4 regions of the Desulfitobacterium hafniense DCB-2 genome follow, and region 1 is predicted to be linked to each of the others. Evidence: riboswitches for the same ligand, from Rfam matches in the RefSeq annotation. Region 1 holds a riboswitch; each other region holds the start of a gene.
The links. Region 1 has a riboswitch for molybdenum cofactor ahead of DHAF_RS13810 (molybdopterin-binding protein). Riboswitches for the same ligand answer to the same signal wherever they lie in the genome.
Positions count from the first base shown of each region.

Region 2: another riboswitch for molybdenum cofactor. It lies ahead of DHAF_RS21255 (heterodisulfide reductase-related iron-sulfur binding cluster); the one in region 1 lies ahead of DHAF_RS13810 (molybdopterin-binding protein).
Region 3: another riboswitch for molybdenum cofactor. It lies ahead of moaA (GTP 3',8-cyclase MoaA); the one in region 1 lies ahead of DHAF_RS13810 (molybdopterin-binding protein).
Region 4: another riboswitch for molybdenum cofactor. It lies ahead of DHAF_RS08470 (fibronectin type III domain-containing protein); the one in region 1 lies ahead of DHAF_RS13810 (molybdopterin-binding protein).

Region 1 is NC_011830.1:2,961,816-2,969,844, forward strand. Features, by position in the region: gene DHAF_RS13805 (VWA domain-containing protein) at 1-207, shown strand, start outside; gene DHAF_RS13810 (molybdopterin-binding protein) at 448-1,470, opposite strand; molybdenum cofactor riboswitch at 1,463-1,615, opposite strand; gene DHAF_RS13815 (Crp/Fnr family transcriptional regulator) at 1,752-2,456, shown strand; gene DHAF_RS13820 (4Fe-4S dicluster domain-containing protein) at 2,461-3,057, opposite strand; gene DHAF_RS13825 (DMT family transporter) at 3,202-4,119, opposite strand; partial or broken gene DHAF_RS13830 (AraC family ligand binding domain-containing protein) at 4,145-4,970, opposite strand; gene DHAF_RS13835 (M42 family metallopeptidase) at 5,197-6,207, opposite strand; gene DHAF_RS13840 (M42 family metallopeptidase) at 6,231-7,250, opposite strand; gene DHAF_RS13845 (M42 family metallopeptidase) at 7,241-8,029, opposite strand, start outside.
Region 2 is NC_011830.1:4,505,010-4,513,038, forward strand. Features, by position in the region: gene glyS (glycine--tRNA ligase subunit beta) at 1-138, opposite strand, end outside; gene glyQ (glycine--tRNA ligase subunit alpha) at 140-1,030, opposite strand; gene DHAF_RS21250 (DUF2325 domain-containing protein) at 1,426-1,731, opposite strand; gene DHAF_RS21255 (heterodisulfide reductase-related iron-sulfur binding cluster) at 1,733-2,182, opposite strand; molybdenum cofactor riboswitch at 2,263-2,395, opposite strand; gene DHAF_RS21260 (nucleoside-triphosphatase) at 2,474-2,992, opposite strand; gene DHAF_RS21265 (class I SAM-dependent methyltransferase) at 2,993-3,691, opposite strand; gene DHAF_RS21270 (DUF364 domain-containing protein) at 3,707-4,462, opposite strand; gene DHAF_RS21275 (ATP-binding cassette domain-containing protein) at 4,495-5,526, opposite strand; gene DHAF_RS21280 (GTP-binding protein) at 5,513-6,211, opposite strand; gene DHAF_RS21285 (FecCD family ABC transporter permease) at 6,558-7,571, shown strand; gene DHAF_RS21290 (ABC transporter ATP-binding protein) at 7,568-8,029, shown strand, end outside.
Region 3 is NC_011830.1:1,503,425-1,511,453, forward strand. Features, by position in the region: gene nuoF (NADH-quinone oxidoreductase subunit NuoF) at 1-1,055, shown strand, start outside; gene fdhF (formate dehydrogenase subunit alpha) at 1,073-3,754, shown strand; gene mobA (molybdenum cofactor guanylyltransferase) at 4,017-4,640, shown strand; molybdenum cofactor riboswitch at 4,841-4,967, shown strand; gene moaA (GTP 3',8-cyclase MoaA) at 5,040-6,011, shown strand; gene moaC (cyclic pyranopterin monophosphate synthase MoaC) at 6,014-6,505, shown strand; gene DHAF_RS07025 (MOSC domain-containing protein) at 6,549-6,983, shown strand; gene DHAF_RS07030 (MogA/MoaB family molybdenum cofactor biosynthesis protein) at 6,983-7,483, shown strand; gene DHAF_RS07035 (NYN domain-containing protein) at 7,609-8,029, shown strand, end outside.
Region 4 is NC_011830.1:1,804,963-1,812,991, forward strand. Features, by position in the region: gene DHAF_RS08445 (ABC transporter ATP-binding protein) at 1-150, shown strand, start outside; gene DHAF_RS08450 (ABC transporter permease) at 150-2,399, shown strand; gene DHAF_RS08455 (Hsp20/alpha crystallin family protein) at 2,449-2,904, opposite strand; gene DHAF_RS08465 (helix-turn-helix domain-containing protein) at 3,544-4,659, opposite strand; molybdenum cofactor riboswitch at 5,032-5,161, shown strand; gene DHAF_RS08470 (fibronectin type III domain-containing protein) at 5,277-6,560, shown strand; gene DHAF_RS08475 (cell wall-binding repeat-containing protein) at 6,711-8,029, shown strand, end outside.

The DNA.
Region 1 (8,029 bases):
CGCAACAATTTCCGCCCTGCCCAAGCAGACTATCTGCAGGAGATCCAAGGGAAGATTAAGCATGTCTTCTGGCTGAACCCCTTGGCTGAAAAGGATTGGACTTTGCCGGACAATCTTATGGACGAGTACAGAAACTATTGCACCCGGGTTTTTCCCTGCCGGAACCTCAGTGATCTATGGCAGATCTCTAAAAAAGTCTTCTCCTGAAGAAGCGGCGCCAGCTCTTTTATCAACGGTCCATTGCTCAGCCAAATTGCCAACAGGTTGGTAATTTGGCTGAGCAAAGGTTGTAAAAAAGGGAGCCTCGCCAACTGCTTTAAATTACCTAAAGCCGTTGGGCGAGGCTCCCTTACCTTGCACTATCAGAAAGTATAAGGGCAACCAGCGACTTCGCCTCCTTCGTAAGTATGCGTTTAAGGCACGGCGAAGCCGGGTTTTTTTTAACGCTTATTTGCCGAAGGGACAGTGAGGATAGGTACATTCCGGACACTCCAGGCACAAGCCGCCATGACCGTATTTGGCAATTTCCAGGCGGGTAAGCCGCTCACCGGCCAGAATGCGGGTGGCCACCAGGTCAAAGACCGTTTTTCTTGAGTACATGACACATCCGGGCAATCCCAGAATCGGGATATCATCCAGGTAAGCCAGCAACAGCATGGCTCCGGGAAGAACAGGAGTGCCATAAGTGATCAACTCTCCCCCCAGACCTTTGATGGCTGTAGGGGTTAAATCATCGGGATCCACGGACATGCCGCCGGTGACCAGGACCATTTCCGCGCCTTGTTCGATATGCTCGCGGATGCGTTCCTGAATCATCTCCACATCATCGTCGGCGAAGGTTTGCCCCAGCAGGACAGAACCCCATTCAGCCACTTTTCTTTGCAGAACCGGTCCGAATTTATCCTGGATACGGCCATGGTATACTTCACTTCCCGTGGTCACCACCCCAACCTTTTTGGATTGCAGGGGGCGGATTTGCAGAATGGGTTCCTCGAAGCGGCGGGCGATTCCTTCCGCTTCGATCACGACATTTTCATCAATCATCAAAGGAACCACTCTGGTCCCGGCTATCTTCTGCCCTTTCTTCACCGGGCGGTGATTATGAAGGGTGGCAAGAATAATATATTCCAAAGAATTAAGGGCGTAGATCCCTTCTTCCGAAGCATAGATTAAACCATCCTCTTCAGCAATCAGATTGACCTTTCCCTCTTTCGTTTCACTGAAAGAAAGCCCCGGACCGGCCACAGCCTTGGCCAGGCGCTCCGCCGCTTCATCTTCGTGAATAAGACCCGGAGTCTGATCCCAGACAAAAATATGCTCTTTTCCCATACTAAGCAGGGTGGGAATATCCTCTTCTTTGATCACATGACCCTTTCTAAAGCGGGCGTCTTTTGTTTTTCCTGGAATAATTTGTGTCAGATCGTGCATAAGCACCGATCCAATCGCATCCTGTACTTTAATCTTCTGCATAGGGGTTCCTCCTTTTCTTTACGGAAGGCATGTTCATTTCTAAGCATACCCTGGTTTCAGATATTTCTGAAACGGCCAAAATTCCGTAGATAGCGTCAGACTTGCTTCAGTCAGTAGGAAATATGGCTCGGCCATTCCCTATTATAAACCATAAGCAGCAATCAGGGAATGTCTCACTGCTCAAGAAAATAGTTTTTTCTACTTTTAAAGGGTTTCTGCCAAGGAATAGAGAATTTTCTTCATAATAAACTTCTATGATAGTTTATGAGAGGAAGAGAAGTATGGCTAGTAATATCACCGGGTTTGAACTATTTAAAAGCAATCCTAACTGGCAGGAACTGCCCGATTCATTTTGGGAGTTTTGTTCTGCTCATGGACGGGTTCGCCATTATGCAGCAAAGCAATTCCTTTTCTTTTTCGGAGAAGAAAGCAACTCAGTTTATTTTTTGCTCAAAGGCCGCATTCAAATCCTGCTTATGAGTGAATTTACCGAAAAAATTTTCCGGATTCTGCAGCCGCCCGCATTTTTTCCGGAAGTTGTTTTAGATAGTAAAACTTATCCTTATGCAGCCCTCACTGCTGAAGCCTCCGATGTTTTCGTTTTGGATCGCAAAGCACTGGTCCAGTATTTTAAGGAAAATCCTTCCACCCTTCTGCCTTTTTATCAAAACATGGCTTTGGATCTCCGCAGAGCCTACCGGCAAATCAAAAACATCGCTCTGGGGGATGCTCGTTCCCGGCTGGGGGCCAAACTCTTTGCCCTGGCTCATGTCCACGGCCAGGAGACCCCTGAGGGAATTCTGATCACTGTTCCTCTGACCGCTACCGAGCTGGCGGGAATGTGCAGCTTAGCGCGGGAATCCGTGAGCCGCATCTTAAGCGAATTGCGGGATTTAGGAATACTTAAAATGGAGAAAAAACAAATCACCATCAGCGATTTAGAGCAACTGAGGAGCTGGATTCACGAACGCCAAAACTCTTTGTAAAACCTTACAGGTGCGGTCGGCGGTCCAGAAAATGAGTAAGCCTTTCCTGAGGCAGGCCATTGTCTATATAGTCTTCAAGGATGCGGCCAATGATCCGGGGAAGTTCAGAAGTCTGGAGCTTTTCCCTGGACAATCGCGCCAATTGGGGATGCCTTCCCAGGCGTCCGCCGAGATGAAGAGTCCATCCCGATTCCCCGGGGAGGATTTTATCTGTGGGGCAGGAACGGACACAATCCCCGCAGCCAATGCACTTCGTCGGCTCAAATTCCAGCTCTCCCTGCCAGGATAAGGCACCTTCCTGACAAGAACGGCAGCAGGCCTGGCAGCCCGTACACCCCGCCTCCGTAAGCTTAGGCATAAGAAAACCGGTCAGACCGATATCTTTGATTTGGGGCTGGGAACAAGCGTTAGGACAACCGGCTATGCTGATCTTCGGTAAATGATGATAATGAATCACCGGAAACTTTTGCTTCAAATGGGATAATAAATCCAGATTCTTGAGCATCTGCTCTAACTGTTGGTGTAATAAAGACCAGTCCTGAGCAGATTTACCGCAGTTTCTCCGGCAGTGCTCCAGGACAAAGCCAGGATGATCGATCATTATGCCTCCTCCATTGCTCATCATTTGAACTTATTGTACCATCCCCAGACTCTGGTGTTGTGTTTTGGGTCACACTTCTCAAGTTCACAGCGGCAAATAAAAAGCATAGCCATTTGACTATGCTTAAAATGTCATTTGGGGTTGCTAAGCTTTACTCGCTTCTGTCTGCTGAGGGATATGCCTGCCTTTCCTCTCCGAAATCAATAACCCTGTTAATGTCAGTACAATTCCCAATACTGAAACTCCGGTAATTTCCTCACGCAGCACAATAACGGCAGTAATAACGGTTATGACAGGAACCAGATAAATATAAACGCTGGTTTTGACTGCGCCCAATAGTTTCACCGCCGAGTTCCAGGTCACAAAGCAAAGCGCCGATGCCCCCAACCCTAAAAACAGAATATTGAATAGGTTATTTGGTCGTGTTAATTCAGTTATGTCCGGATTGAACCCCAATATGCATAAAGCGGGTATCATAAACACCAACCCATAGAAGAAAATTCTCCGTGTTGCCTGAATGGTGTTGTAGTGAAACCCGCTTATTTTCTTGGTCAGCACAGAATAGGCGGCCCATACCACGGCAGCTAAAACAGCCAGTATATCTCCCAAGGGATTCAGTTGCAGGTTGTTGCTTCCGTTAAAGCTGATCAGGATAATCCCGACAACAGCAACACTAAAACCTATAAAAAACCGCACCCTCAATTTCTCAGTATCTAAAAACAGATGAGCAAACAAAGCGGTAAAAAAAGGTGAGATTGCGACAATTACCCCTACATTGGAGGCGAAAGTATAGGTTAATGCTATATTTTCAAGCAGGAAATACAGGGTAACCCCGCATAAACCGGCGGCGGCAAAATATAGATCCTGCTTTCTTTCCCTGATCCTGAGCCTGTGAGGATAAGCGAGGAGCAAGATAAGAAAACCAATCGCAAACCTTAAGAAAAGTATTTCCACAGGCGTTATGGATTCTAAAAGCAACTTGGTGGATATAAAGGTTGTACCCCAAATAAAAATCGTCATAAATGCCAGCAAATGTCCTTGAAGCTCTTTTCTTGTGTCCATGAAACCCCTTTCCATTCAAAAAAAATCAGCTTTGAGAATCCTTAAAAATGCTCCTGTATTGTTTTGGGGTTAGCCCGATAAACTTTTTGAAAAAGTTAGAAAAATGGCTTTGATCAGTAAACCCGGTCTGCAATGCCACGTCAATGGGCAACACCCCCCCTCTCCAGCATTTTCTTTGCTTTATCAATCCGTATCGTTTCCAAATAGCTATAGGGAGAGATGCCTTTTTGCTTTGTAAAGGAACGAAGCAGATAGTATTTGCTCAGCCCGGTCAAATTGCCTAAGTCGGCCAGGGTGATAGTTTCCATGTAGTGTTTTTCTAAGAATTCACAGATAGCCCGTGCTTCCGCGCTTTGTTCTGCAGTTGCAGTCGTTGCTGCCTGCTCTGTATACTCTTCTATGAGCTGCTCTAAAAGGAAAAAGAATAGTTCTTCTTTCCTGAAATCTTTTTCTTCCTCCATAAGCATTTGGTGCAGCTCCCGGAGTATAGTAACCAACTCGCTATGAAAAACGACTTGAGAGGTAAAATAAGGCAAATACTCTTCCCCTTTTATTTCCAAGACCGCCTTGCTCATAATTTCCGGCTGGATATTGATACAGCGATAATCCAATGTTTTGCCGTCAATTTGTTCGCAAATATGATTGTCGCGGGGATTGAAGATCAGAAGATCACCCGGCTCAATGGTATATTCCTTATTTTTGCAGGATAAAAACCGCTGACCTTTTTCAATAAACCCAATCACATAATACTCATGAAAATGGTTGGGAAACTTCTGCATAATCCCTTGAAAATGATAGGCTTCAACCTTTAATTCCGGGTCATATTTTACGATTCTCATTTCCTGTTTCATGAAACTTATCCTCCCTTCCCGGTTATCTGCTATTTAGCATACCACAGGCGGTACTGGAGTTCTTGTATGATATTGCCCTTTACCTTTCATCCCGCCAGCAGCACCAGGAATCCTTTAAAAGCAAAAGCCGGACTCCCTCCTAAGCAGCAGTGGGAATCCGGCTTTTACGTTTTCTCTGATCCATGATAAACGACGCTACATGATGAACAGGGAATCACGGTTGAACCTACAGTTCAGCAGGTCCTTCCAAAAGAGCCAGCAGCAATTGAGCCGCTCCCTCGATATCCCCTTGATCCACCATTTCCGAGGGACTGTGAATATAGCGGGTGGGAATGGAGACGACCCCGGAAGGGATCCCTCCTTTGGTGAGATGGATGGCCCCGGAATCTGTACCGCCAAATTCGAGAACCTCCCATTGATAAGGGATGTGATGCTGTTCAGCGGTTTGCGCCATCCAGGACTTGATCTTGGGATGGGTAATCATGGAGCGGTCAAATACCTTGATCGCCACCCCCTGGCCCAGCTTCACATCCATAGGGTGGGACTTGGGAGTGTCCCCTGTTCCGGTAACATCCACCGCCAGGGCTAAATCGGGTTCCAGGGCAAAGGCTGCCGTTTGGGCACCGCGAACTCCCACCTCTTCCTGTACTGTAAAGACAAAATACACTTCATGCTGGGTTTGCAGGCGTTTCAGCACTTCAATAGCGATAAAGCAGCCCACCCTGTCATCCAGAGCTTTGGCAGTCAGGCGCTTGGCTTGTTTGTGGAAGCTTCCCACAAAGACAGCGCTTTCTCCCACCTGCACCTTAGCTTTGCTTTCCTCTAAGGAGGTGGCTCCGATATCAATATAGAGCTTATTCAGCTTTAAATCGGTGGGTTTTTCAAGCTTCTCGACACCAATGGTGCCCATGAGCCCGTTTTGAAACTGAACGCGGCGGTGGGGCAACCCCTGAATCGAGACACCGCCCAGGGGGGCAAAACGCAAAAAACCCTTTTCATCAATATGGGTGATCATCACTCCGATTTCATCGGCATGGGCGGCGATCATAATTTTTTTGCCTGTTCCCCGGCGTACCGCCATAAGATTTCCCAAGGCATCTGTGTTTATCTCATCGCAGTAGGGGCGGATTTCTTCAGCAATCAGCGAATTTACATTGCCTTCAACACCCGATGGACCAAAACATTGGGTTAATCGTTCCAAAAGTGTATAATCCAAAGGTTTGTGATCGTATGGCATGGAATGTCCTCCTTTAATCTCATTCAGCGGAAAGAAAATTCATGGGGAATCGCCTTTAAGATACCATCCACTAAATTCAGGGTATGCTCAATATCCTTTTCAGCCAGGACAGAGGCTGTGGAATGAATATACCGGCAAGGGACACTGAGGGCGATAGTGGGAATGCCTTCACGGCTCAGATGAATTCTGCCGGCGTCATTTCCCCCGCTGTGCCCTCTGCGCAGCTGGTAAGGGATGCCCATCTTTTCGGCAAGATCGATGACCTGCCGGAGCAGCTGCGGCTGATATAGAGTGGCGTTATCCAGCATGGAGAGGGCGGGACCTTTGCCCGGTTCAGTAACCCACTCCCCTTCTTCCACTTCCATCATCTGGGCGGACACAGTCCCTTCTAGGACAATCGCAAAGTCCGGCTGGACGTGGTAAGCGGCTACCGTCGCCCCCCGGAGCCCTACTTCTTCCTGTACGGTGAAAGCACCGATCAGATTAAGGGCATAATCCCGTTTTAACAGCTGGGCCAGTATGGCGCAGCCCACCCGATCATCAAAGGCTTTGCCCTTTAAATAGCCTTGGCCCAGCTTTTCCATCTCTGTAAAGAAATAGGCATAATCCCCGATCTTCACATGTTTTTCTGCTTCTTCTTTCGATTTGGCGCCGATGTCAATATACAATTGCTCGATGGTCAAAGCCTGCTCCCGCTCTTTAGGTTTCTGGAGATGAATGGCTTTGGCACCGATCACTCCCGTCAGGGCGTTGATCTTCAGAGGTTTAGAGACCAGGATCCGCGGATCGATACCCCCTACAGGTTGAAATTTCAGAAAACCATCTGCAGTGATGGCGGTGATCATCAGGGCCACTTCATCCATATGGGCGGCGATCATCACCTTGGGAGCGGAAAGGGGGGGATTTTTTTGGACGATGAGGTTGCCTATTTTATCCGTGCTCAGGGAATGCACGCAAGGTTCCAGCTCCGCGGCCAGGGCCTGGCGTATTTCCTTTTCCGCTCCCGAGGTGCCATTAAGCTCCGACAATATCTTTAGTAGCATACTCTTCCCTCCAAATCTTCAGGAAGTCCGGCGATAAAATAGGCCAGCAGTTTTCCGGTCAGGATCACATCCTGCATATCAATGGTTTCCACAGAGGTATGCATATAGCGTAAAGGTATGGACACTAAGCCCGTGGGCACACCGGCTTGTGTCACCTGAATAGCCCAGGCATCTGTGCCGCTGCGTCCCGGAACGGGATGGTTTTGATAAGGGATACGGGCTTCTTTGGCCGCCTTAACCAATTCTTCATAGACGAAGGGATGGATATTGGGCCCCAGGGCAATGGCCGGACCTTTCCCCAACTCTTTTTCTACTTGCCCTTTGGTATCCGGAGTGCTGGCATGGGTGACATCGATAGCGATGGCCAAATCCGGATTTAAGCTATAGGCACTGGTGGTTGCCCCTCTATAGCCAACCTCTTCCTGAGTGGTGCTGACGGCAATGACATCATGAGCATGCTGCAGCCTTTGCAGTTCTTCCAGACATATTTTCATAACGACCACTCCTGCCCGGTCATCAAAGGACTTGCCGGCCAGGACATGATTCAGTAATTCCAAAGTATTGCGCCGCAGGGTAATGATATCCCCCACCTGAATGACCTCCTTGATCTGCTCAAAAGTCATTCCCACATCGATCCCCATCTGTTCTGCTTTCACGGCTTTTTCTTCACCTGCGGTCATTAAATGGGGCGGAGTGGAGCCGATGACCCCCAGGACAGGCTTTCTGCCATGGACGATGACTTCCTGGGAAAGCAGGGTACGCTGATCCACACCCCCTAC
Region 2 (8,029 bases), 1.5 Mb from region 1:
AACTTTCAGGTCTTGATAATCCAGACGCAGCTCCTGGCAGTATTTCTGGGCTTGTTCCCGAAGTTGGTTCAGCACTCCCGGGGCAAATTTCGCCGGGATCTCTTCTGTGCCGATCTCTAAGAGAAAATCCTTAGCCATCTTATTCGGCCTCCTTTCCGGACTGTTCTTTGAGTAGGGGGTAGCCTAATCTTTCACGCTGCTCCACATAGGCCTGAGCGCAAAGACGGGCCAAATTGCGGACCCGGGCGATATAGCCCGTCCGCTCAGTCACACTGATGGCTCCCCGGGCATCGAGAAGGTTGAAGGTATGGGAGCATTTCAGGACATAATCATAAGCAGGAAGGACCAATCCTTTCTCCACGATCCGAATGGCTTCCTTCTCATACATTTCAAACCAGGTTTGCAGGGCTTCCACATCGGCGGCTTCAAAATTGTAATGAGAATAATCGATCTCGTTTTGGAGGTAGATATCGCCGTAAGTGATATCTCCTACATACTCAATATCATAGACACTCTCTTTATTTTGAATATACATGGCCAAACGCTCGAGACCGTAGGTGATCTCGGCACAGACCGGTTTGCAGTCAATCCCCCCGCATTGTTGGAAGTAGGTGAACTGAGTGACCTCCATGCCATCCAGCCAAACTTCCCAACCTAACCCCCAGGCCCCCAGGGTCGGCGACTCCCAGTTGTCTTCCACAAAGCGAATATCATGTTCTTTGGGGTTAACTCCCAAACGTTCCAGGCTTTGCAGATAGAGCTCCTGAATATTATCCGGCGAAGGCTTAATAATAACCTGGTATTGAAAATAATGCTGTAAACGGTTGGGGTTTTCTCCATAGCGTCCATCCGTAGGACGGCGGGAAGGCTCAATATAAGCCACTTTCCACGGTTCAGGCCCCAGGGCACGCAAGAAGGTGTTGGGATTAAAGGTTCCGGCGCCTTTTTCCATATCATAAGGCTGAGCAATGATGCACCCTTGTTCTCCCCAAAATTGATTCAGGGAAAGGATCATGTCCTGAAATTTCATGGTTAACCTCCCTATTTTTTACTACCTAATCTCTTGAGCTACCGGGACATTAAAGAAAACTTGGCTGGCAAAGGCGACTGCCTGGTTGTCTTTGTGCTTCCTGTAATGCAAAAAACTCCCGTCCCGTAGCTTTCGCTACAGGGACGAGAGTATCCTTCCCGCGGTTCCACCCTGCTTGATCTCCATATAAGCCGCCTGGTTCCCAAACTCCTGAAAAGGCAGCTCTCAAGGAAATCCTCCTTCTTTAAAACGTGCTCCAAGTGCCCTGATCCGCTTACCCGTCTGGTTTCCACCCTGCCAAACTCTCTTAAGGGATACCCGAATCTTCCTCTTATCATTACACCATAGGATTCAATTTGGAAATAATTATAGTATGATTTGGTTCTTTTGTCAAACTAAGCTGTCCTAATCCCATGCTCTTTTTCAATCATAGTCAGCACTGAGGCAAGCCCCTTTGCCTGGGAATAATAGATCTTCTTATTATATTTTCTGGCCACATCTTTGGCATCCCACATGCTGGAATGGGAACAGACCATTTGCACGATAATCACACAATCTGTGTCCTTGATGAGGTTTTCCAATACCTTTTTGTTGTTTTTTTTGGGCACGCCGTCGTGGAAGCGCAGTTCGATATTTTTCAGCTTGCCCATGGATTTGCTGTGCCGCTCAAAATTATATCCGCCTATGATCGCTAACTTCATTTTACCAAACCCCTTCCTGTAAAGTCTGGATACTCAGTTTCTCATCACAAGGCCTAGAAAGCAGGATAACTTCGAAGTTTCCGCCATACCGGCGATATTTATGCTGGAAGTTATAAAAACAGCGGGGACAACTTGTTACGATCTTCTTTATTTTCAACTCCTGCCAAGCAGTGATATTTCTTTGGCTTATTAAACCCGAAAGCTCTCCATAGCCCAATTGGCAGGCTTTATCCCCACAACACCACTGATCTTTACCCAGAACGGCAAAATCAATTTTTCTATCCCTAAGCAACTGCATACAGACCATATTCCATTCCCCTTTTGACCTGTCAGCAAAGGGATTACATCCGGGAAAAAACAAATATTCGGCATCGGGTCTTTCCGCAAAAGTCGGTATCCCCATCATTTTCATACAATTCAATCCCATTGTTGACCAACCTTCTTTCTCCATGTTGGCGGGCTCCAGTCCAACCGATCTTTAAACGTTAAAAGGTTCCACTTTAACGAAAGTGGAACCTCTAGTAAACCCAACATATTGGGAATCCACCTCCTTCTCAAACGTGAAGGCATAGCCATTTCTGGATATACCCCGAGGGCGTACAGCCCTGGCCGACCAACCATGGATGACTCTTTAGGTTGCTCCGGCTCGGAGATCATTATGAAATTTTTCTCAATCACTATTCTTATTATATATTGGGTTTAGTTATGTTTCAATAGGTTTTGATCAGATTGGTTTTAATCATTATAAACACTGCTGCAAATACAAGGCGATGATGTGAGGGAGCGCATCCCGGTTTTCCCGGCACACGGAAACCAGCTTTACCTTGGGATGACATCTTATCCGATCCGTCCAGCCGCTGCTGGCCTGCTTGATCACGCCAAGAATCGGAACCGGACCTTCTATGGCTGCTAAGATCTCCTGCTGAAAGACAAGAGCCTCCCGTTCCAGGCTGCCGCATTCATCCATCACGATAAGTTGAGCCTGGTTTCCGGCACAGCGAACGAGTTCTGCCCCATACCCATCAAACCGCTCTGTAAAGACTTGGGGGGGACTATTTTCAGAAAAATGAACCACACTGTTTTCTTCCTGATAGACCTTCTCTCCCGAGGCTGCAGCCAGATAAAGCCGCCGGTTGGGAGAACCTCTGTCCGGGCCAAAGTAGGTTCTGAATCCTGCGTAGGTTACCTGGCAAAGAGCCAGTGCTTTATCGACGATGGTACTTTTGCCCACTTGGATCTCCCCGGTCAAAAAGATGTGCATTTACAGCCTCCCTTCGATTTCAAATATTCCTACAGCCTTTTGGCGCGGCAGATAGAGGGGAAAGTCCTCTTTACCTGTTGCCACAAGGCGTTCCGCCAGAAAACCTGCCAAATCTCCGGGGTTGATATCATGGGATTGGGTCCTGATAAAATCCCGGGCATCTTCCTCCGACCGAAAGGGCTGGCCAAATTCAAAAGCCGTTTCGGTTAGGGAATAAGCTATTCCCTTGCTGTTTAAATTTCCCTCTACCTCTTCAGAGGTGTTTTTCTGGAATTTCCGATACTTTTCCGGATAGAGCTCTGTCTGGCTCTTTCTGCCCACCACAGCGATGAGTTTTTTACAGCGGGGCAAAAATTGTTCCAACTCGCGGCTGCCGAAGAAGCTGATTAAGATAACATCCCACCCCGCCTCGATGGCGTTGCAATCCATCAGCAAAGGAGTGATGTTCCTGATATTTTCGGCCTGAATTCTTTGTTTAAGTATCTCAATGGCATAAGGATGCCTATCTATGCAGGTAATACTGTCAATGGTTTTGCTCAGCTCTAAATCCACCAGTCCTATGCCGCAGCCAATATCACATAAAGAAGAGTGCTCCGCCACTTTAGGCCCTACCAACTCAGCAATATTCTTGAAAAACCCGGTGTACCTTTCTGCGTCCTGATACCATCTCACCGTATTTTCATTCCATTCGAAATTCATCCTGCTCCCCCTTGCTTATTTTTTTATGGTCACCTTCTGTCCCGCGGAATATATCTTCACTTTCTCGGCCCCGGCTACGATTCGAAAAGCCCGGGCATTATCTTTAACCATAAAGCCCGAAAGCTCTTGAAGCCCATGCTCAAAAAGTACAGGAGCCAGCGGGGTCCCCGGGCCAACCAACGTGATCCGCCGGGCGTTCCTTGACAATTCCAGAAGCCTGGGCAGCGTCTTATCCACTACCGAAGCGCAAGTGATATAGACATAGTCACACTCCGGCAGGATAAATTCACTGGCCGGCAGGGGATAGTCCCCTTCCTCCGGACTCCACTCCAGAATAGAAAGATCGCAGATCGGCTCCAGAAGGCTTTCCAAATGGGGGAAATGACCCACCACCCCAACCTTTTTGCCTTTCACTTCATTCTGAGACATGATAAAGGGGTCGTTCATGCGGTCCTCGACCCTTTTGGCATCGGAGAAAATTACACCATGTTCTCTGGCTACTTGAGGATTATTGTAATAAGCGTTGATCGCCGCCAATCCGATAGAAGCCTCTACATAATTCCAGGACTTGACACAGCCTGCTGCCACCCGCAGGGGCAGGCCCAGCAAATTTTGGGTGAGCATCGGCATTCTTGTTTCAAAGGGACGATTGGGGCCCAGTCCCACTCCGTTCCCGCTGCGAATCACGGAATGGGTCGTTCCGCAGACCAGCTCATCCACCAAAAAATCTTCAGGAATCCCGTTGATCATGGCGTCATAGATCTCCCACATCTTCCGCACCTCTTTTCCTCATTGTTTAATCCTTACTCAATGGCCGCCCAATCCGGCAGCTGGTCAATCATCTCTCCCAAGCGCAGACGGTTTCTCAATTCCCCCAGGACATTATCCAGTTTTTCGATGGTTTTGAGGCTGGCTCTTTCTTCCTCTGTTGTATGGATGACTTTGGCGATTCCACCGTCCTTAATCACAATCCGTTTATCGGCGCTTAAGCCCAGGAGGGGATCATGGGTGGAAATCAAGATGATCTTTTCCCGATGGGCCAAGAGGGTGATGGCTTGCCTCCGATCTATCCCCGCGTTCTCTATTTCGTCAATCAAAACGATAGGAGACTCGCTGATAAACGCTGTGTCGGCGATCATCAAGGCCCGGGATTGTCCGCCGCTGAGTTGGGTTACTTTCGTCTCCTCGGAAAATTTTTCTCCCGCCAGATCATTGGCACATTGAAAACATCGGCCAATTACATCCTGCGCATGAGGAATCAGCCTGCTCTTGGCATGCATTTCCAAGAACTCACGAACCGTCAAATCCATGACGAAGTTCATGTTCTGGGACAGCTGAGCCACCAGTTTTCCTTCCATCTCAAAACGCTGGAGATCATCCAGTTCCTCGCCATTGATCCGGATCACTCGGCCGGTGGGCGTATCTCCTTGAGCCAGACACTCGATATCATTGAGCAGCCGGCTCTTTCCTGAGCCGGTTGGGCCGACAATACTGATAATCTCGCCGGGATAAATGGTAAAGTTGATGTCCTCAGGTTCTTTCAGCTTATTGTATCCCCCGTGGATGGTCAGAAAAGAAATCACCGTACGGGAACCTTTCTGCAGGGAAAAGGTTTCAAGAAACTGACAAAAACCCTGTACTACTCCGAAGGGGTCCATGCCAAACTCGGCGAGAATTTCCCCATCCGCTTCCTGCAATGCCTCCGGCAGGGTCAGTTCGGCCTTGATATCGCCCAAGCGCAAATTGGTCAGGAAATCAGCTCCAATCGGATACTCCTTAAGCAGATCCTTTAGGCTTTGGTTATGGACCAGGTGTAAAAAATCATTGCTTTTCATCATTGCCAAACTCCATCTTCTTCATCATTCCCATCTGATAAGGCTCTCCAATCCTCGTCTCACCTGTGCAGTAGGAACAGACGGCCGCCGGTGTGGTAAAGCGCAGTTTCATATCCCGGGTGGTTTCAATGTCCCTGGCCTGCTGCAAATGCTTGGCAAGAATAAAAGCCCCTTGTCCGGTAATGCCATTGACAAAGACGATCCGGGCGGCGGGATTGACCTGAGTGATATTAAAGGCAAAAACTTCCCGCTCGGCCTGGGAGACAATATCCCCTTTGGTAACCACGACGATATCGGCAAATTTCAGCATCGGCCCAATTTTTCGGGGGGTATTGATACCGGATAGATTATCGATGACACAAATGGATAGGATACCTTTGATATAAGGGGAACAACGGTTGCATAACCCTGCACTTTCCGTGATCAGCAGTTCAAAACCTGATTGAATCCCCCACTGTACCGCATCTTCAATATTACTGACAAAGAAATGATCCGGGCAGATCTTCCCTGAAAAACCGGTCTGCACAGGGATCCCTGCCTCTTCATAGCTCAAATTATCAAAAGAAGTCAAACAGTCAAATTTTACGACACCGATCTTCTTCTTTTCCGGCATAGACTCAACCAGCCTTAAGATGACCGAAGTCTTGCCTGATGACGGGGGCCCCGCCACAGTAATAAGTTTCATGGACAACCTCCTCCAAGCCCGGGCGCCACATCACCCACTATATTAGGAAATATCTCTGCCAAGAACTGGCCTTTGCACCAACCCTAAATTTAAACCAATACAAATATACATAACAATATATATTTCACTTTATTTTTATCTTACAACCAATCAGGCTCTATTTCCAGTTTATTTTAATTAATTCATATCTATTTTAGTTTACTCATATTCGTTGACTTAACTTTTTTATACTTGTATAATCTTAGTAAATATTAAATTCCAACAAATTACTCCACTTAACCCATTCCTCGTGAAAAATGTCCCCAGTGAAAAATGTCTCCAGTTTATTTTTAAAGGCGGTAACAAAATGAAGCGTAAAAACCAAGGCATCTCTATGGTCGTAGGTCTTGGCATCCTTTTACTGATCACCATCATTATCTCTTTTCAGCTTGGCCGTTATCCCATTCCGCCCAAGGAATTGTTCGGAATTCTCTTATCTAAAATTTTTCCCGTCGAGCAATTTTGGGCCGACCGTTTGGAAATCGTGCTGATCAACATTCGTTTACCCCGGATTCTTTTGGCTTGTTTGGTCGGCTGCTGTCTATCGGCTGCGGGAGCTGCCTATCAGGGCGTTTTTCAGAATCCCATGGCCTCTCCGGATATTCTGGGAGCCTCATCAGGAGCTGCCTTTGGTGCTGCCCTGGCCATACTTCATCACGGCGGCAATAGCTTAATCATTCTGAGTGCTTTTACCTTCAGCCTCCTTACTGTAGCTATTATTTATTTTATCAGTAAAAAAGCCAAGGGCAACAATCTGCTTGGTTTGATCTTAGCCGGAATCATGGTGAGTTCACTTTTTTCAGCCGGTACCTCGTTTATTAAGTTGGTCGCCGACCCTAATGATCAACTGCCGGTGATCACGTATTGGCTGATGGGCAGTTTATCCGGGTCGAAACTAAGCGATATTGCTTTCGCAGTTCTGCCTATGGCCGTCGGCTTGATCCCCTTGCTGCTCCTGCGCTGGCGGCTCAACATACTCACCCTTGGTGATGATGAAGCCAAAACTATGGGGGTCAATGCCAAACAAATCCGCCTGCTGGTCATCATCTGTGCCACCTTTGTTACGGCGGCCAGCGTCTCGGTAAGCGGCGTGATCGGCTGGGTCGGTTTGGTCATTCCTCATCTGGCCCGCAGGCTTGTGGGAAGCAACTACACTGCACTGATGCCGGCTACGATGCTTACGGGGGCAGTCTTTCTCCTTATCGTCGACAACTTTTCCCGCAATCTGCTTACCACAGAGATTCCTCTGGGAATTCTTACTGCCTTAGTCGGAGCTCCCTTCTTTATCTATCTGATTACCCGAAGGGGGGAGACCTATTGAGTATCGAAGTATCCAACCTCAGCTTTGGCTATGATCAACGGCTTATTCTCAAGGATATTAGTTTCTCAGCAGAGGATTATGAGCTGTTATCGATTTTAGGCCCCAACGGAGTAGGGAAAAGCACTTTATTTCGTTGTATACTCGGTTTGCTTCATGGGTACAAGGGACGAATCTCTCTGAATAACCTGGATGTAAAACATATGGGGATCAAGGACATGGCCAGTTGTGTCGCTTATATCCCCCAGTCCCATTATCCCTCATTTAATTACAGCGTATTTGACATGGTGCTGATGGGGACCGCCATACAGGTATCCACTCTCTCCAAACCGGGCCATAAGCAGCTTCGCCTTGCTGAAGCAGCTATGGAAAGGCTGGGAATCACCCATCTTAAAAACAGAGGCTATACTCAGATCAGCGGCGGAGAGAGGCAGCTCGTACTCATCGCCCGGGCCTTGGTT
Region 3 (8,029 bases), 1.5 Mb from region 1:
TGCAAATTGCCATCAAACAAGCCGAAGAAGCGGGATTCTTAGGGAATAACATCCTGGGTTCCGGATTTAATTTTCATTTGAAAATCAACGCCGGAGCCGGAGCCTTTGTCTGCGGTGAGGAAACCGCTTTGATGGCATCTATCGAGGGCAAACGCGGCATGCCCCGTGTGCGGCCTCCTTTCCCGGCCCAAAGCGGATTATGGGGTAAGCCTACCAATATCAATAATGTTGAGACCTGGTCCAATATTCCTCATATCTTGAGAAACGGAGCCCAATGGTATGCCCAGTACGGAACGGAGAAGAGCAAGGGGACCAAAATTTTTGCGCTAACAGGTAAGGTTAATAACACAGGGCTGGTTGAAGTCCCCATGGGAATGCCCTTAAGAGATATTATCTTTGATATCGGCGGCGGCATTAAAGATGGTGGAAAGTTCAAGGCAGTCCAGATCGGCGGTCCCTCAGGGGGGTGCCTGCCGGAAGATATGCTGGATCTTCCTGTAGATTATGATACCTTAACTAAGGCCGGTGCTATGGTAGGTTCCGGTGGTCTGGTTATTATGGACGAAACCACTTGTATGGTGGATATTGCCCGCTTTTTTCTGAACTTTTCCCAGAGTGAGTCCTGCGGAAAATGTACCCCCTGCCGTGAAGGGAATAAACGGATGTGGGAGATTCTCGATCGCATCACCCGTGGTGAAGGCCGGGAGGATGATATTGAAAAACTGGAAACCCTGGCCTATACAGTTAAGGAAACTTCACTGTGCGGCTTAGGTCAGAATGCGCCCAACCCTATCCTGGCTACCTTAAAGTATTTCCGGGAAGAATTTGAAGAGCATATCCACGCCAAAAAATGCCGGGCCGGAGTCTGCAGTGAACTTCTGACCTACTCTATCGATGCCGAAAAATGCAAAAAATGCGGACTATGTGCCAGAAATTGCCCGGCTAACTGTATCAGCGGCAATAAGAATACCCCCTATGTGATCGATGGGGAAAGATGTATCCGCTGTGGAAGTTGTATGGATTCCTGCAAATTTGGCGCGGTTATCCGGGCCTAGAAGGAGGAGTGGATTTAGTGGAATGGCTTAACTTAACTATTGACGAAAAAGAAGTTGTCGTACCCAAAGGGAGCACGGTCTTGGAAGCATGCCGTATGTACGATATTCCGATTCCAACCCTTTGCCAGGATCCGGAACTCACCAATGCCGGAGCTTGCCGTCTCTGTATTGTTGAGATCGCAGGTATGCGCAATCTGCCGCCTTCCTGCGTTACCCAGGTGACCCAGGGGATGGTTGTGAAGACCCAGACACCAAAGGTGCGCAAGTCCCGCAAGGTGATTCTGGAGCTCTTAGTGGCGAACCACCCTTTGGATTGCATGACCTGTCAGAAAATGGGAGACTGTGCGCTGGCTCAGTATGCCTATGAATATGGTGTGACTGGCGAAGATTACCGGGGAGAACGGCGTGAGCTGCCCCTTGATGACAGCAACCCCTTTATTCTCAGAGATCCGAATAAATGCATTCTCTGCGGCAAATGTGTGCGGGCCTGTGAAGAGATTCAGGGGCGAAGTGTGTTGGATTTCTTTAAACGGGGGTTTGACTCCCAGGTGGGACCGGCCTTTGATGTTCCTTATAGTGAATCGGAATGCGTTTTCTGCGGTTCCTGTGTTTCGGTTTGCCCAGTGGGAGCCTTGGTGGAGAAAAAGATGGTCGGCCAGGCTCGGGCCTGGAACATCGAAAAAGTACAGACCACCTGCCCTTTCTGCGGCACAGGCTGTAATTTTGACCTGAATGTCAGCAATGGCAAAGTGATCGGGGTAACCTCCAATCCGGAGTCACCGGTGAACGGTAAAGCCCTTTGTGTCAAGGGCCGTTTTGGCATGGATTTGATCCACAGCCCTCAGCGCCTGACCACTCCCTTGATTAAAAAGGATGGAGAATTCGTCCCGGCAGGCTGGGATGAAGCCCTTGATTTAATTGCCGCAAAGTTCTCCCAGATTAAAGAGGATTATGGGCCAGATTCTTTTGCAGCACTCAGTTCAGCCCGCTGTACCAATGAAGAAAATTACCTGATGCAAAAATTTATGCGCGCAGTGATCGGAACCAATAATGTTGATCACTGCGCCCGTACCTGACACGCTCCCACTGTGGCAGGTCTTGCCACTTCATTTGGTTCAGGAGCGATGACTAATTCTATCAACGAAATCCCTAATGCCGAAGTCATGTTTGTGATTGGTTCCAATACTACAGAAGCTCATCCGATTATCGGCACCAAGATGAAGCAGGCTCTGGCCCGGGGAGCCAAGCTTATTGTAGCTGATCCGCGGGAGATCGAACTGGCCAGGGATGCTCATATCTGGATGAGATTGAAACCAGGTACGGATATTGCCCTGATCAACGGGATCATGAACATCATTGTCGAGAACGGCTGGGAGGATCGCGCTTTTATTGAGGAGCGAACCGAAGGCTATCAAGAACTCAGGGAAAATCTCAAGAAATTCCCGCCGGAAGAAGTCAGCAAAATCACTGGAGTTCCCGTGGAGCTGATGGCAGAAGCTGCCCGTCTCTACACCAGTGTGGAGCGAGCTCAGATTTTCTACACCCTGGGAATCACGGAACATGTTTGTGGTACGGATAATGTTATGTCCCTGGCCAATCTGGCCATGCTGACCGGAAATATCGGCAAAGAAAGCTCCGGGGTCAACCCGCTGCGGGGGCAGAACAATGTGCAGGGAGCCTGCGACATGGGAGCTCTGCCCAATGTTTATCCCGGCTATCAGAGTGTTACCAACCCAGAGGCACGGGCTAAGTTTGAAGAGGCCTGGGGAGTTTCCCTTAATCCCAATCAGGGCTTCATGATTCCGGATATGTTTGATTCAGCAGTCAAGAAGGAATTGCGGGCCATGTATATCATGGGCGAAGATCCTGTGCTGACCGATGCCGACGCCAATCATGTGCGTAAAGGCCTGAAGGCCTTGGACTTTCTGGTTGTTCAGAACATCTTTATGTCTGAGACTGCCGAATTGGCCGATGTTATTTTACCGGGGGCCAGCTTTGCGGAAAAGGACGGTACTTTCACCAATACCGAGCGTCGGGTGCAACGGGTTAACCGGGCGATTAAGCCTATCGCCAATACGAAGGCGGACTGGGAAATCATCTGCGAGCTTTCCAACCGGATGGGGTACCCGATGGCTTACCCATCGCCTGCAGAGATCATGCTGGAGGTTGCCTCCCTGGCACCGCAGTTTGCCGGAGTTACCTATGAGCGTCTGGGCAAAAAAGGCCTGCAATGGCCGGTTCCTCATGCCGAACATCCGGGCACGAAGTTCCTGCACCAAGGGAAATTTACCCGCGGCAAAGGCGTGTTTACGGTGATTGAGCATCAACTGCCGGATGAGCTGCCCGATGAAGAGTACCCATTCCTGCTGACCACGGGCCGCAAGCTGCAGCATTATAACATCTCCACCCGTTTCTCGGCGGCGCTGGATGAGCATGCCCCCGAGGAATTGGCTGAGCTTAATCCTAAGGACGCCCGGCGATTGGGGATTCAGGATGGTGAGAAAATCAAGGTAGTTTCCCGCCGCGGTGAGGTAGTGACCAAGGTTTGGGTAACCAAACGAGTTCCGCCAGGGGTGCTCTTTATGACCCTGCACTATAGGGAGTCACCGACCAATGTCTTAACCAATGGGGCGTATGATAAAGTAACCAAGACCTACGAATATAAGGTCTGTGGTGTACGGGTGGAGGCTCTGAAGTAATTTAAGCAATAAAGAAAACTCGCCTCAGGTGGAGTGTCGACTCTATCTGAGGCGTAGTTGACTTATCCGCGGAGTGGATAAGAATAGGAGAGTGTCTGGCTATATCCAGTATATAGCGTGAGGCACTCTCGTTTTGTTACAGAACAAAGGCAACAATGAGATAAAACCCTTCTACAGCTCTACCCTAGGCATGTTTTCTCTATCTATGTTACAATATAAGACGAAAGTTTAAACGTTGATAGAGACAAGGGAGACATAGGATATGGGTGCTGATTATGGACAAACCCTTCTGCCGATGACCGGGATTATTCTGGCCGGTGGGAAAAGTTCCCGCATGGGTTGCAACAAGGCTTTTATTGAATGGGATGGGGCACCGCTCATCGAACACAGCTTAGCTGTCTTCAATGCGGTTTTTGCGGAAGTGATGATTAGCAGCAATCATCCGGAGCTTTACGCTGACTATGGAGTAAAGGTGATCAAGGATAATTATCCGGATCATGGGCCGTTAGGTGGATTGGAAGCATGCTTGCGGGAAGCCCGCTATGATCATGCCTTTTTTGCTGCTTGCGATATGCCTTTTTTGAATACAAAGGTGATTCGATTTATGGCTGGAGAAATTGAAGGCGAGAGTATTCTAGTCCCCGAGATTGAGGGTGTAGTTCACCCTCTTCATGCTTTTTACCACAAGAATTGCCTCCCCTTGCTTGCCGAGAGCTTAAAGGCAAAGCATCTTAAACTGACAAAACTTGTTCAGCAATACAGCAGAGTGCGTTATCTAAGGGAGAAGGATTTCCGGGATTTTCCCGCAATACATCTTTTTTTAAGCAATATGAATACCCCTCAGGAGTGCCTGGAGCTGCGGCAACACAATAGTCATAGTATTTAATGCTGTAAAAAAGAACATTTTTTATTATTTTTAATGGAAAAAATGTTATTTATCTGGAATATATTAAGAAATATTAATAAGGATTAAGAAATATTATTGCTTTGAACTCTTTTGGCAATCTCCAAAATGGTGTATACTACAAGTAGTTACATTCATTCTGCTATAATTATTTTGAAACATGGAATAATCAGCAAATAGAATATGTTTATGTGCTCCGAAACTGGAAACCTAAAGTTAGCTATGGTTTACCAGTCGTGCATTCTGCACCGGGTATTATTGGAAACAGTAATGCCTCCCATTTGGAAAGGAGTCTGTAGGGTATGCGGGAGCTCCGCGGTTTTACAGACCGTGGGGCTTATTTATTTTGTGGAATAATGAACGTGAAGGTGAGGGGAATCTATGCAAGATCAATATCGGCGCCAGATCGAATACCTGAGGATTTCCATTACAGATCGCTGCAATTTACGATGTAAATATTGCATGCCCGCTGAAGGAGTTCAATGGATTCCTCATGAGCGCATCTTAACCTATGAGGAAATATTGCGTGTCATGCGCATTAGCACCACATTGGGCTTTAGACGGTTCCGCATCACCGGCGGGGAACCCTTAATCAGGTCCGGAGTCCTGGAATTTTTGCAGAATGCCTCGCAAATTCCAGGAGTGGAAGATTTGATGCTGACCACCAATGGGATACTTCTTGCGGACATGGCGGAAGATCTGAAAAAGGCGGGAGTCAATCGGGTCAATATAAGCCTGGATACTTTCAATGAAGATAGGTTCCGGGAACTTACCCGTGGTGGGGATATTAAGAAAGTCTTTCAGGGAATACACCGCTCTCTCGAAGTAGGGCTGCATCCGGTTAAACTCAATGTGGTGGTGGTTCGTGATTTCAATAGCCATGAGCTACCCCGTTTTATGGAATTAGCTCGTGACTATCCGCTTCATGTTCGCTTTATCGAATTGATGCCTATCGGGATCAGCTCGGATAAACGCAGTGATTTCGTATCTATCGATGAGATGAAAGCAATACTGGGCTTAGAGGGCCTGAAAGCCACTCACGATATTCAAGGAGGCGGTCCTGCAGAATATATCACTTCAGAGGGTTTTAAGGGCAGTGTGGGCTTTATCAGCGCTATCAGCAAGCATTTTTGCAGCACTTGCAATCGAATTCGCCTGACTCCCGACGGGAAGCTGCGCCTGTGCTTACACAGTTCCAAAGAAGTGGATTTTCGTGAAGTGCTTCGCTCCAACAAGAGTGATAATGAAGTCAGGGATGTTTTTGCCCAGGCGATTTGGAATAAGCCGGCTGAACATCATATGAATGATCAGGCCTGGCAGGATCAACGGATTATGTCCCAGATTGGAGGATAATGATGGAACTGACACATTTTGATGAAGAAGGCCGGGCACGTATGGTGGATGTCTCGGCTAAGGCGGAGACGACCCGGGTGGCTACGGCCCGGGGTAAGGTGGAAATGCAGGCGGAGACTTTGGAGAGGATTCGCTCAGGACAGATTGCCAAAGGGGATGTGCTGGCGGTGGCCCAGGTCGCGGGAATCATGGCAGCCAAACAAACTTCAAATGTGATTCCCATGTGTCATCCTCTGGCTATTACCGGAGCAAAACTGAATTTCGAAATTGTTCCTCCCGGAACCATAGAAATCGAAGGAATTGTCAAAGTCACGGGTAAAACCGGGGTTGAGATGGAAGCGCTTACGGCTGTCAGTGTTGCTGCCTTAACTATTTATGATATGTGCAAGGCTATCGACAAGACCATGGTTATCAGTGATATCCGGCTTATGGAGAAAACCGGCGGCAAGAGCGGGCATTTTATTCGCGAAGATCACTTAAAGAGCACAACTTAATAGATAAATTCGAATGATTTAAAACAAATTAGGAGGAACGATGATGGCGAAGATTATCGCAGTTTGTACAAGTGAGAAAAAAGGGATGCGGAAAAAAAATGTAGGGGAGGGAGTACTGAAGGTTAATTTTGGTATCGAAGGAGATGCTCATGGCGGGGATTGGCATCGTCAGGTAAGCTTGCTGGCGATGGAAAGCATCAAGAAGATGCAGGATATGGGGCTTGATGTGGGACCGGGAGATTTTGCCGAGAATTTAACCACCGAAGGAATCGATCTGGTGAGCCTGCCCCTGGGCACAAAATTAAAGATTGGTGAAACCGGCGTGGGCGAAGTGACACAAATCGGTAAAGAATGTCACACCCGATGTGCTATTTATTATCAAGCGGGGGACTGTGTTATGCCCAAGGAAGGGATCTTCATCCGTGTTCTGGAAGGCGGCCCTATTAATGTGGGAGATAGTGTTGAGGTGATGGAGTAATGCTGAGGGTTGGGGTTATAACCGCCAGTGATAAAGGATCTCAGGGGCAAAGAGAGGATCTTTCCGGTGCTGTTCTCAAGGAACTGGTGAAAGAGATCGACGGCGAGGTCGTTCTCTATACTATTCTTCCGGATGATCAGGAGCTTTTGGCCCAAACGATGAAAAAGTGGGCCGATGAAGAGGGCTTAGACCTTATTCTGACCACAGGTGGCACGGGTTTCTCCTTGCGTGATGTTACCCCGGAGGCGACGACTGCTATTGCGGATCGTATGGTCCCCGGGATTGCTGAAGTAATGCGTTATGAAAGCTACAAAATTACTCCGAAGGCTATGTTGAGCCGGGCAGTGGCGGCCTTGCGCAAGCAGACTTTAATCATCAATATGCCGGGTTCGCCTAAGGCCTGTAAGGAATGTTGGGCAGCCCTTGTCCCTGCTTTGCCCCATGGAATTCAGATCCTCAAAGGGGAGGCCAGCGAGTGTGCTGTGCCTGTTCACCAATAGGCATCTTCAGCGTGTTTTTGAGGTTTTTTAGGTTCAATTCAATATAAAAATTTTTTTGCTTGTCACTCCTGTCCTTTTCCTGCGTACTCTATAGTAAGGGAAAGTGGAAATGGGGTGACATTGTTTTGAAGGCGATTGCTTTTATTGATTATGAAAATATATGGACTGGACTCTTTGAACAAGGTTATGAATTAACTCCGGAAATCCTTATGGAATCCATTCAACTGTATGCTAAACAAAATGACTATGTTCTATCCGCTATTTATCTCTATGCTAATTTCGATCGGGAAGAATTCTGGCGTGCCCAGACTTCCTTTGAGAAGATTCATGTATATACACGCCATGTGTACGGAAAAAACAATTTTGCCAGTACGGGATTAAGGCGAAATGCGGCGGATGTGGAGCTCATATTGGAAGCGCAGGAGATCTTGCTCACTCGTACCGCAACCTTTGATGTGTTTCTTCTGTTGACTGGGGATGGGGATTTTTTGCCTTTACTTCGAAAAGTAAGGGCCTGGGGAAAAGATGTTAAAGTTATCGGCGTGA
Region 4 (8,029 bases), 1.2 Mb from region 1:
AACAGAGAATACGGAACTACCATTTTGATGATCACTCATAATGAAGCGATTGCCGCCATGGCCAACCGGGTGTTTAAACTGAGATCCGGGGAAATCGTGGAAGCAGCAGTCAACCAGGTAATTATTCCGGCGGAAAGGATTGAGTGGTAATGGCGCTGAACAAGAGAGTTTGGCGGATCTTGAAAGAAAACCCACTGCGCTACCTAGGCGTTCTTATGCTCATTGTTCTTGGCAGTTATACCTTTGTTGTGGCGGCAGGCATAGCCCAGAACCTTGATACGCTGATCACCACCTTTACAGAGGGACATCAGCAGGAGGATCTGTCCTTTGCAACGGACAAAGCCATTCCCGACAGCGGGGAATTGGAGAGAGCGGTTCATGCCGTCATTGAGGAGTACAGGAGTTTTGACGCTGCCCTCTCGGATTCGCTGACCCTGCGGCTCTTAAGTAAAACAAAAAAGCTGAACATCCCGGCGGTCATCGAGGGGCGGGGGCTTGCCGGCCCGGGAGAAATCCTGCTTGACCCCGCTTTTGCCAAAGCCAACGGCTATTCACTGGGAAACAGTATCAAGGCAGCCGGTAAAAACTTTACGGTGGTGGGCTATGTATCCCTGCCTCACTATATCTATCCCTTAAAAAATGTCTACGATATCATGGTATCCCCCAGTAATTTCGGTGTGGGCGTTATCGACCCTGCGGAATTTGCGGATATCGGCAACGGGTCCCTCTTTTATTCTGTCAGGTTTCAGGACAGAACCCAGAGCCTGAACCAGCAGGCAGTGCAATTCCGGGAGCGTTTGCATGCCGAAGGCGTCACAGAATCTGAATGGGTTGACATTATGAACAATAAACGGGCCAGGATGGCCTGGGCGTCGATCACCGGTTTGAAAACCATGAGCATTCCGGTGCCGGCGGCGATGTTTTTGCTGTGCTGCCTGATTATCGGCATTATGATCTGGCGCATGATCCGCCGGGAAGGGGTGATCATCGGAACACTTTACGCCCAGGGCTACCGGCGGCGTGAGCTGATGGGCCACTATATGACTATTCCTCTGCTGCTGGCCGTTGCGGGGGGAGCGGCAGGAAGTTTGCTGGCCCTGTTGTCCGTGGCGCCGGCGATCACAGGGATGGTTTCTTACTACAATGTTCCTGTTGCAGGTGTTGAACTGAACCTTTGGCATGCCCTCATCGGCGTACTGACTCCTGTGCTGTTTCTGGGCCTCAGCAGCTACCTGGTCATTCGCCTGGAATTGCGACGTTCTCCGGCGGAGTTGATGAAAGGGAGTGAACAAAAAACCAAAGTGAACGCTCTGGAGCGGGCCTTTAAGCTGGAGAGATTCACCTTCGGCACCAAATTCAAGCTGCGGGAGCAGCTGAGAAGCATTTCCCGTCTTTTGTTCCTTTTTTTGGGGGTCATCAGCGCTTCGGTCCTTATGCTCTTGGGTTTTACGATCATGAATTCCATGGGTTATGTGTTCAAAAGCAGTACCGAAGGCACTTACCGGTTCGAATATGAATACGCTTTTAAGGACCTGCACTACGGGCAAGCGCCGGCAGGGGCGGAAGTTTTCAACGCCGGGAGGTTTTATCCTGAAGACGAGGAAGAAATAGAATTTTATGTGACCGGTGTAGAGCCGGATTCCGCGTTCTTAACGCTGACCGACAGCAAGGGGCAGCCCCTTCCCAATGATCAGATCAACGTAACCAAGCCTTTGGCGGAAAAGCTGGGAATCAAGGCGGGGGACAGGGTAAGCTTGATCAGCAAGCAGGATGGGCAGCCCTATGTTTTCTCTATTGACGCGGTGGCCGATTCCTACGCGGGGCAGTTTATCTTTATGCCCGTTGAGGCATTGAACAGGCAGCTCGGATTGCCCGCCAACAGCTATACGGGACTCTGGAGCACTGAAAAATTAGCTGTTCCTGATGAACAGCTGGCAGGAACAAAATCTTTAAGTGAGACTGCGGCCGCTATGGATGAGCTGCTGGGGCCAATGCTTTCCATGGTAGGGATGATGACTCTGATCGCCTGTATGGTGAGCTTGATTATCATCTATCTGGTAACCTCCCTCATGATTGAGGAGAATAAGAATACCATCTCGTTGTTTAAGATTTTTGGCTACCGGCGCCGCGAGATCAATGCTCTGATCCTGAACAGTTCGACCTTGGTGATCGTGGCCGGATTTCTGATCGGCATTCCGGTCATGGCGGCTTCCATGGGTGCCATCTACGGCTATGTGGGCGGGATGATCAATCTGGTGCTGCCGACGGTTATTAATCCGCTGTATGTGGTTGTTTGCTTTGGGGCGATCATGCTGACTTATCAGCTTAGCAAACTGCTGTGTGCCAGGAAGGTACACGCGGTTTCCATGAGTGAGGCTTTAAAAGCGGGAACAGAATAGTGGAGGAAAAAGAGCGCCGGGGAAGTCCGGCGCTCTTTTTAAAGGGGAACTACTGGATATCAATTTTTTTGCCTTTGGGCGCAGTCTTTTCATGCTTAGGCAAGGTAACGGTAAGCAGGCCGTTTTCATATTTAGCCGTTATTTCCTCATGTCTGATATTGGCTATGGCAAATGACCTGGCCATGGAGCTGGCTTTTCTTTCTTTCCTGATATAGTTATCCTTCTGTTCTTCCGTACTTTCGGTCTTCTGGACGGTTATAGTAAGCCTATCCTCAGTGCAGTCAATCTGGATTTCCTCTTTGTTCACACCGGGAAGTTCGGCTTCGACAATGAATTCCTTCTCATTTTCCCTGACGTCCACCCGCATTTGACCGCTTTGGTTGTAAAAGGCTGGGAATAGAGTATCATTAAAAAAGTTTTCGAAAATGCTGTCAATGTCAAAGAGATTGCGGGATTTCCTTGGCAAACCTGAATTTCTTCCTTCAAAGGGGACTAAATCAAACATAAACAACACCTCCGTCTGTACTTTTACTTGAATTTAAGCAATGGTAAGGGTAAGCAAGGCTCCAAAGCCTTATAATTTAACTAAAACATACAGCGCCACCTCCTTGAGTTCGCTTATGTTGACTGACCAAAACTGACCTTTACAATTTATTTATATAACTTTTCTGCAGGAGGTTCAAGGCGGGGTTTTGACCTTCTTTGACTATATTTTTTTATCTTGCCCTTTTAGCCTGAAATAGTTTTATCGATCACAGAAAATCGCTGCTTTTTTAAAACTTTCAACCATTTTTAGGAGCTCAAATGGATAAGTTGAATTCATATCATGGCACCTTCTTCTTTGCCAGGAGCGAGAAGAATCGGTGAAATGGGGAAGGGAGTTCAAATGGTGCATTGACGCACCATTTGAGGGCATGCGAAAGTGTTGTTCAGTAAAAGGAAAGAGCCCTCTTTTTTTGCAATACACCATAGGGAAGTTGGGAGAGGGTAGGCAGATATGTTTGTTTTTGTGTGACGCTCTAAACGTAAATGCACTGCTGGAGGATTACAATAAAGAGCCTCTCATCGTAGTCTAATTCTGCGATGAGGGGCTCTTTTTAAAATCTGCTTTGATGGTGTTATCTTGGGGTAGATGTAGATAAGTCTAGGCAATCCCTACCCCGCCCTGTCCGGCAGTAGCGGCGCCGGTCTCATCGGTAGTGAAGATAATCGCTTTATCCCTTCCCAGCAGCTTCTGATTGCCCCCCTGCAGGTTTTCGGAAATGGTCAGGATATAAAGAGTATTTGCCAGTAGGTGCTGTTGGGGACGGATCACAATCTCCTTTTTCTTATCGGAATTATCATCGGGGTCCCCCATGATGACATCGATCTCTACAATCTGGTTTTTGCTGCTGCGCAAAGAAAAGCAATGCAGGTTATTATCGCGCACTGCTTTCGTAATCACATTATTGGAAAAAGTCAGTCTGATTTCGGTATTAACCGGGATATTTTCGTCACCGGAATTGATATTGCTTTTCTCCAGGGCCAAGGAAAGATAAGGGCTGCATAGCTTCTTATTATATGGAGTGATATCGACAATCTCCCGTGTCGTAAACAATATGGTGTGGTTTTCTTTCAAGTACTTATAATTATTAGCCTGCAGCAGCTTAGATATGGTTAGCTTATAAAATCTTCCGTCCGTAAGCCGGATTTTGGGTTTGATCACGAAGATTCTTTCCGCCCTTTGCCCCAGCATTTTCTTGCTTCCCGAAATAATTTCAATCGGAATCTCCTTCATCTCACCGTCATAGAGATGGAATCCTGCCATATTTCGGTTTGTGCCGTCAGGGATTCTATGCTCCATAATAGCCGAGACATTGGAAGAAAAGACTACCTCCATTTCAAAGCCGTCCCCGGCAGAATTTTTGAGATTAATGGCCTGTACTGTCAGCGGGTTTTCCCCCACGGCGTAACTGGAAGAAAGGGAAGCCAAAAATAAATCAAGGGCATCCACCTGCTCAACGGGGAGTTTTCGTATATTACCGATAATCCGGCTGATTTTTGGTGATTGAGGCTCGCTCAGCATTTCCTCACCGAGCAGCTCTCCCAGGCTGATGCCCAACCCTTGGGCCAACTTGCGCAGGGTTTCCAGGGTCGGTTGTTTTTCTCCAGACTCGATCCTGAAGATAAAGGATTGGCTTAAGCCGGATAGCTTAGATAACCTGGAGGTTGAAAGCATATGATTCTCTCTTAGTTGTCTTAAGTGACTGCCAAAATCCACTTGGTGGCTCACCTCCTATGGGATATTATGCCATGAATTGCAGCAATCATCAAGGCTTGAGCTCCTGAAAAGAAATATCGCTCCCATCAAAATGAACCAGAACTTGTAATAGAAATAGTGCACAACAGCTGTTTTGAAAGCCGGTGCTATAGCAAATAATGCCTAAAGTCATATTGTATTTATGCCAACATGACAAGTAAAAAACTCTTTTTCTATTGTTTTAGGAAAAGAAAGGGGATAAAAATCTACATAAACTAATATAAACCATCTTGAAAGCTAATAAAAAGTACTTTCAATTTGGTTATATTGTGTTATAATGATTTTGACTAAAGGCATATATAATATATGCCTAATACATAAGGTTCAGGCACCAATATAATATATCTCCAAGCTGGTGAGACCTAAGGGAATTCTACGGTTGCCGGCCAGGACGAAAGTCCTCAGGGTGTGTCTGGAAACGGATAGGCCTTCACGTTTGAAAAGGAGGGAAGAAAAGTGCTTTGCAATCAAGGTGAAGCAGGAAGAAGAGTAAGATTGGTGTTTGATAATGACGGGGATAAGCCTATCAGTAGGACCCGGTGGAGTGCTCCTGCTCTGATTTTAAAGGAGGGTAAATTATGATGAAAGAATTCTTAAGCCGTAAAAGAACGCAGTTTTTTTCAGTTCTCATGGTGGCGGTTTTGATGATCGCTTCCTTTGTTCCTTCAGCCTTCGCGCTGAATTACAACGGCACAGGCTCCGGTACGGGCAATAAGTCCTTGGATTTTAACGGGTATGAATATACCAAAACCGGCGGTACGGCAACCTTGAATCTCTATTTCAATAAATCCTTAGCCTCCAGCCAGGTGACAGGGGGACAGTTTCAGGTTAAGCTGCACAACTCTCCTTATACGCCGGCTTCTTTCACTTACACCAATTTACAGGTGGGCAGTAATGCAAGCGGTGTGACCGATTCGGGTCTGACCAATGGCAGCACGGTTACCCTGAGCTTCGCTTCCGCTTTGGCAGACGATACCTTGTATGATGTGGTCATCAATGCCGCCACTTTGGCTGATGCCCAAGGTGCCGGCGGTGGCGGCTCAGGAAGCGGCCCCGGAAAAACCCTGGGCAACTATACCGACAGGGTGGGCTTTACCTTCACCTTCAGAACACCTGACTCACTTGGAGGTTACAGCAATGTGGCTCCCGTCGTGACCTTCTTCGGCGGTCCGGCTGCTGGGACGGACTGGAGCTATGAATCCAATCTGGGGGTTGTTTTTGACAGGCCTATCGACTCTTCGTCACTTTCAACATTCCTGTCTGACCTGAGCAGCAACTATGTCCGGACGGATCTTATGGGCAGTCCTGCCGTGGTCCAGGATCCAACGATTAACGGGTCGGCAACCGCCAATGCGGAATGTTATACCCCTCATGCCAATGCAGCCCAAACTACGTTTTTCTTTCCTGAGACGGTGAACGGCAACACCAATCCTGTCTATAACCGGGCCGATGATGCCAGCCACAGCTACAGCCTGACGTTGCCCAGCTTTACCGATGTGAGCAGCAATACCTTCAGTACCCCAGGATCGCTTTCTTTTACTACAGTGAGCGATGATCTGCCAGGGTGGCTGGATAATATCCCGACAGCTGTGGCAGGTACATCTTCTGGGGAACTGGATGTTGCCTGGGATTATAGCAACATTACTCCGTATACCGATACTTTTGATGTGTATATTGCCGATTCAACAGTTTATGCTGACCCGCTGACGGCAGTGTACAGCTTAGCAGATAGCGGTGTTATCGGTGATTCGACAACTTTAACCGGCCTTGTTTCCAACAGAACCTATTATGTGCGTGTTGTGCCGGTCAATGCTGCGGGTTCAGTAGGATTCTCCTGGGCCGGATCAGGAGCGGCCAAATAACTAATTTCTCTCCGTAAGGTGGCCAAAAAACTGGAAAGTTTCCTCGGTTAACTTCGGGGAAACTTTCCTTTTAAGCAGATTAGGACAGGCCAGAGTAGCTATAAACAAAGTGGATGATGATTGATATTTAGAAATAAGGGGATAAAAGAGATGAATTCAAAGTGGTCTCCAGCAAAAGTCTATAAGCGGAAAGCTGTTGCCTGGTTTACTTTATTGATTATGGTATTCAGCCTTTGGGGCACATTTCCTTCGGCAAGGGTGTATGCGGCAGCTGCGCAGCCGGCTCCTTTATTGAGTTTCCCTGGAATTGGCGTGGGAGAAATCGCTACTGTAGCGGGGACCAAAAAAGCGACAGGGGAATTAGGGGATAATGGCCCTGCCAAAGATGCCACAATTAGAATCCCCAATGGCGGCCTCAATTTTGATGATGCCGGGAATCTGTATATTCCAACTGACAACCGGATCAGGGTGATTCCGGCTCAGGACGGTACCTTGTACGGTATCGATGTTAAGAAAAACTATATTCATACTGTGGTGGGAAATGGAACGGCTTCTTCCAGCGGTGACGGTGGACCGGCGGGCGCCGCTACCATAAATGGGACTGTCAAAACCATGTTTGACCCGGCGGGCAATTTATACCTTGCGGATAAAAACAGCGTGCGCATCATACCGGCTCAGCATGGTCCATTATGGGGAATAGAACATGGTGCGGATCTGGTGGCGGGGAATATCTATACCCTTGCCGGGACCGGGTCATCCACATCATCTAATTGGGATGATGGTGCCGACCTCAATGCGGTAAGTATACAACCCAAAGATATTGCCATGGACAACGCGGGCAATCTCTATATTATCAATGGTGCTAGAATTGGGATAATTCCGGCAAGAGATTATGGGGCGGAAGAGGCTTTGTATGGAATTGCCACTGCAATGGAAGCCAATAAGCTCTATACGGTGGCGGGAACTTCAACAGGCTATTCAGGTGACGGCGGTCCGGCAACTGCGGCACAGCTTAAGACACCAAACGCTCTTGCTTTTGATGGCGCAGGGAATATGTATATCAGTGATAGTGGGAATAGGCGGATACGCAAGGTCGATCCGCAAGGGATTATTACCACCATTGCCGGAAAGGAAACCAATGGCGATCCTACTCCCGGACCAGCTGAAGACTCTAAGATTCCAGGCACACACTGGCTGGGCTTTCATGCTGGGACTCTCTATTTATGCGGCAGCGGTTATATCTATACAATCGACAGTTCCGGTCAATTGGCCATAGTTGCCGATAAAAACACTCCTACAGCGCCTGCTAATGACAGCCTTAAATCCTCTGTATTTACAGCGCATGGATTGGCCTGGGATGATAGGGGCAATCTTTATATCGCTGATGGCAACAGCCGGATTCTCTATATGCGTCTTGACCCCACACCGGAACTGAAAACCCTTACCATAAGCGGTGCTCCTGCCCTGAA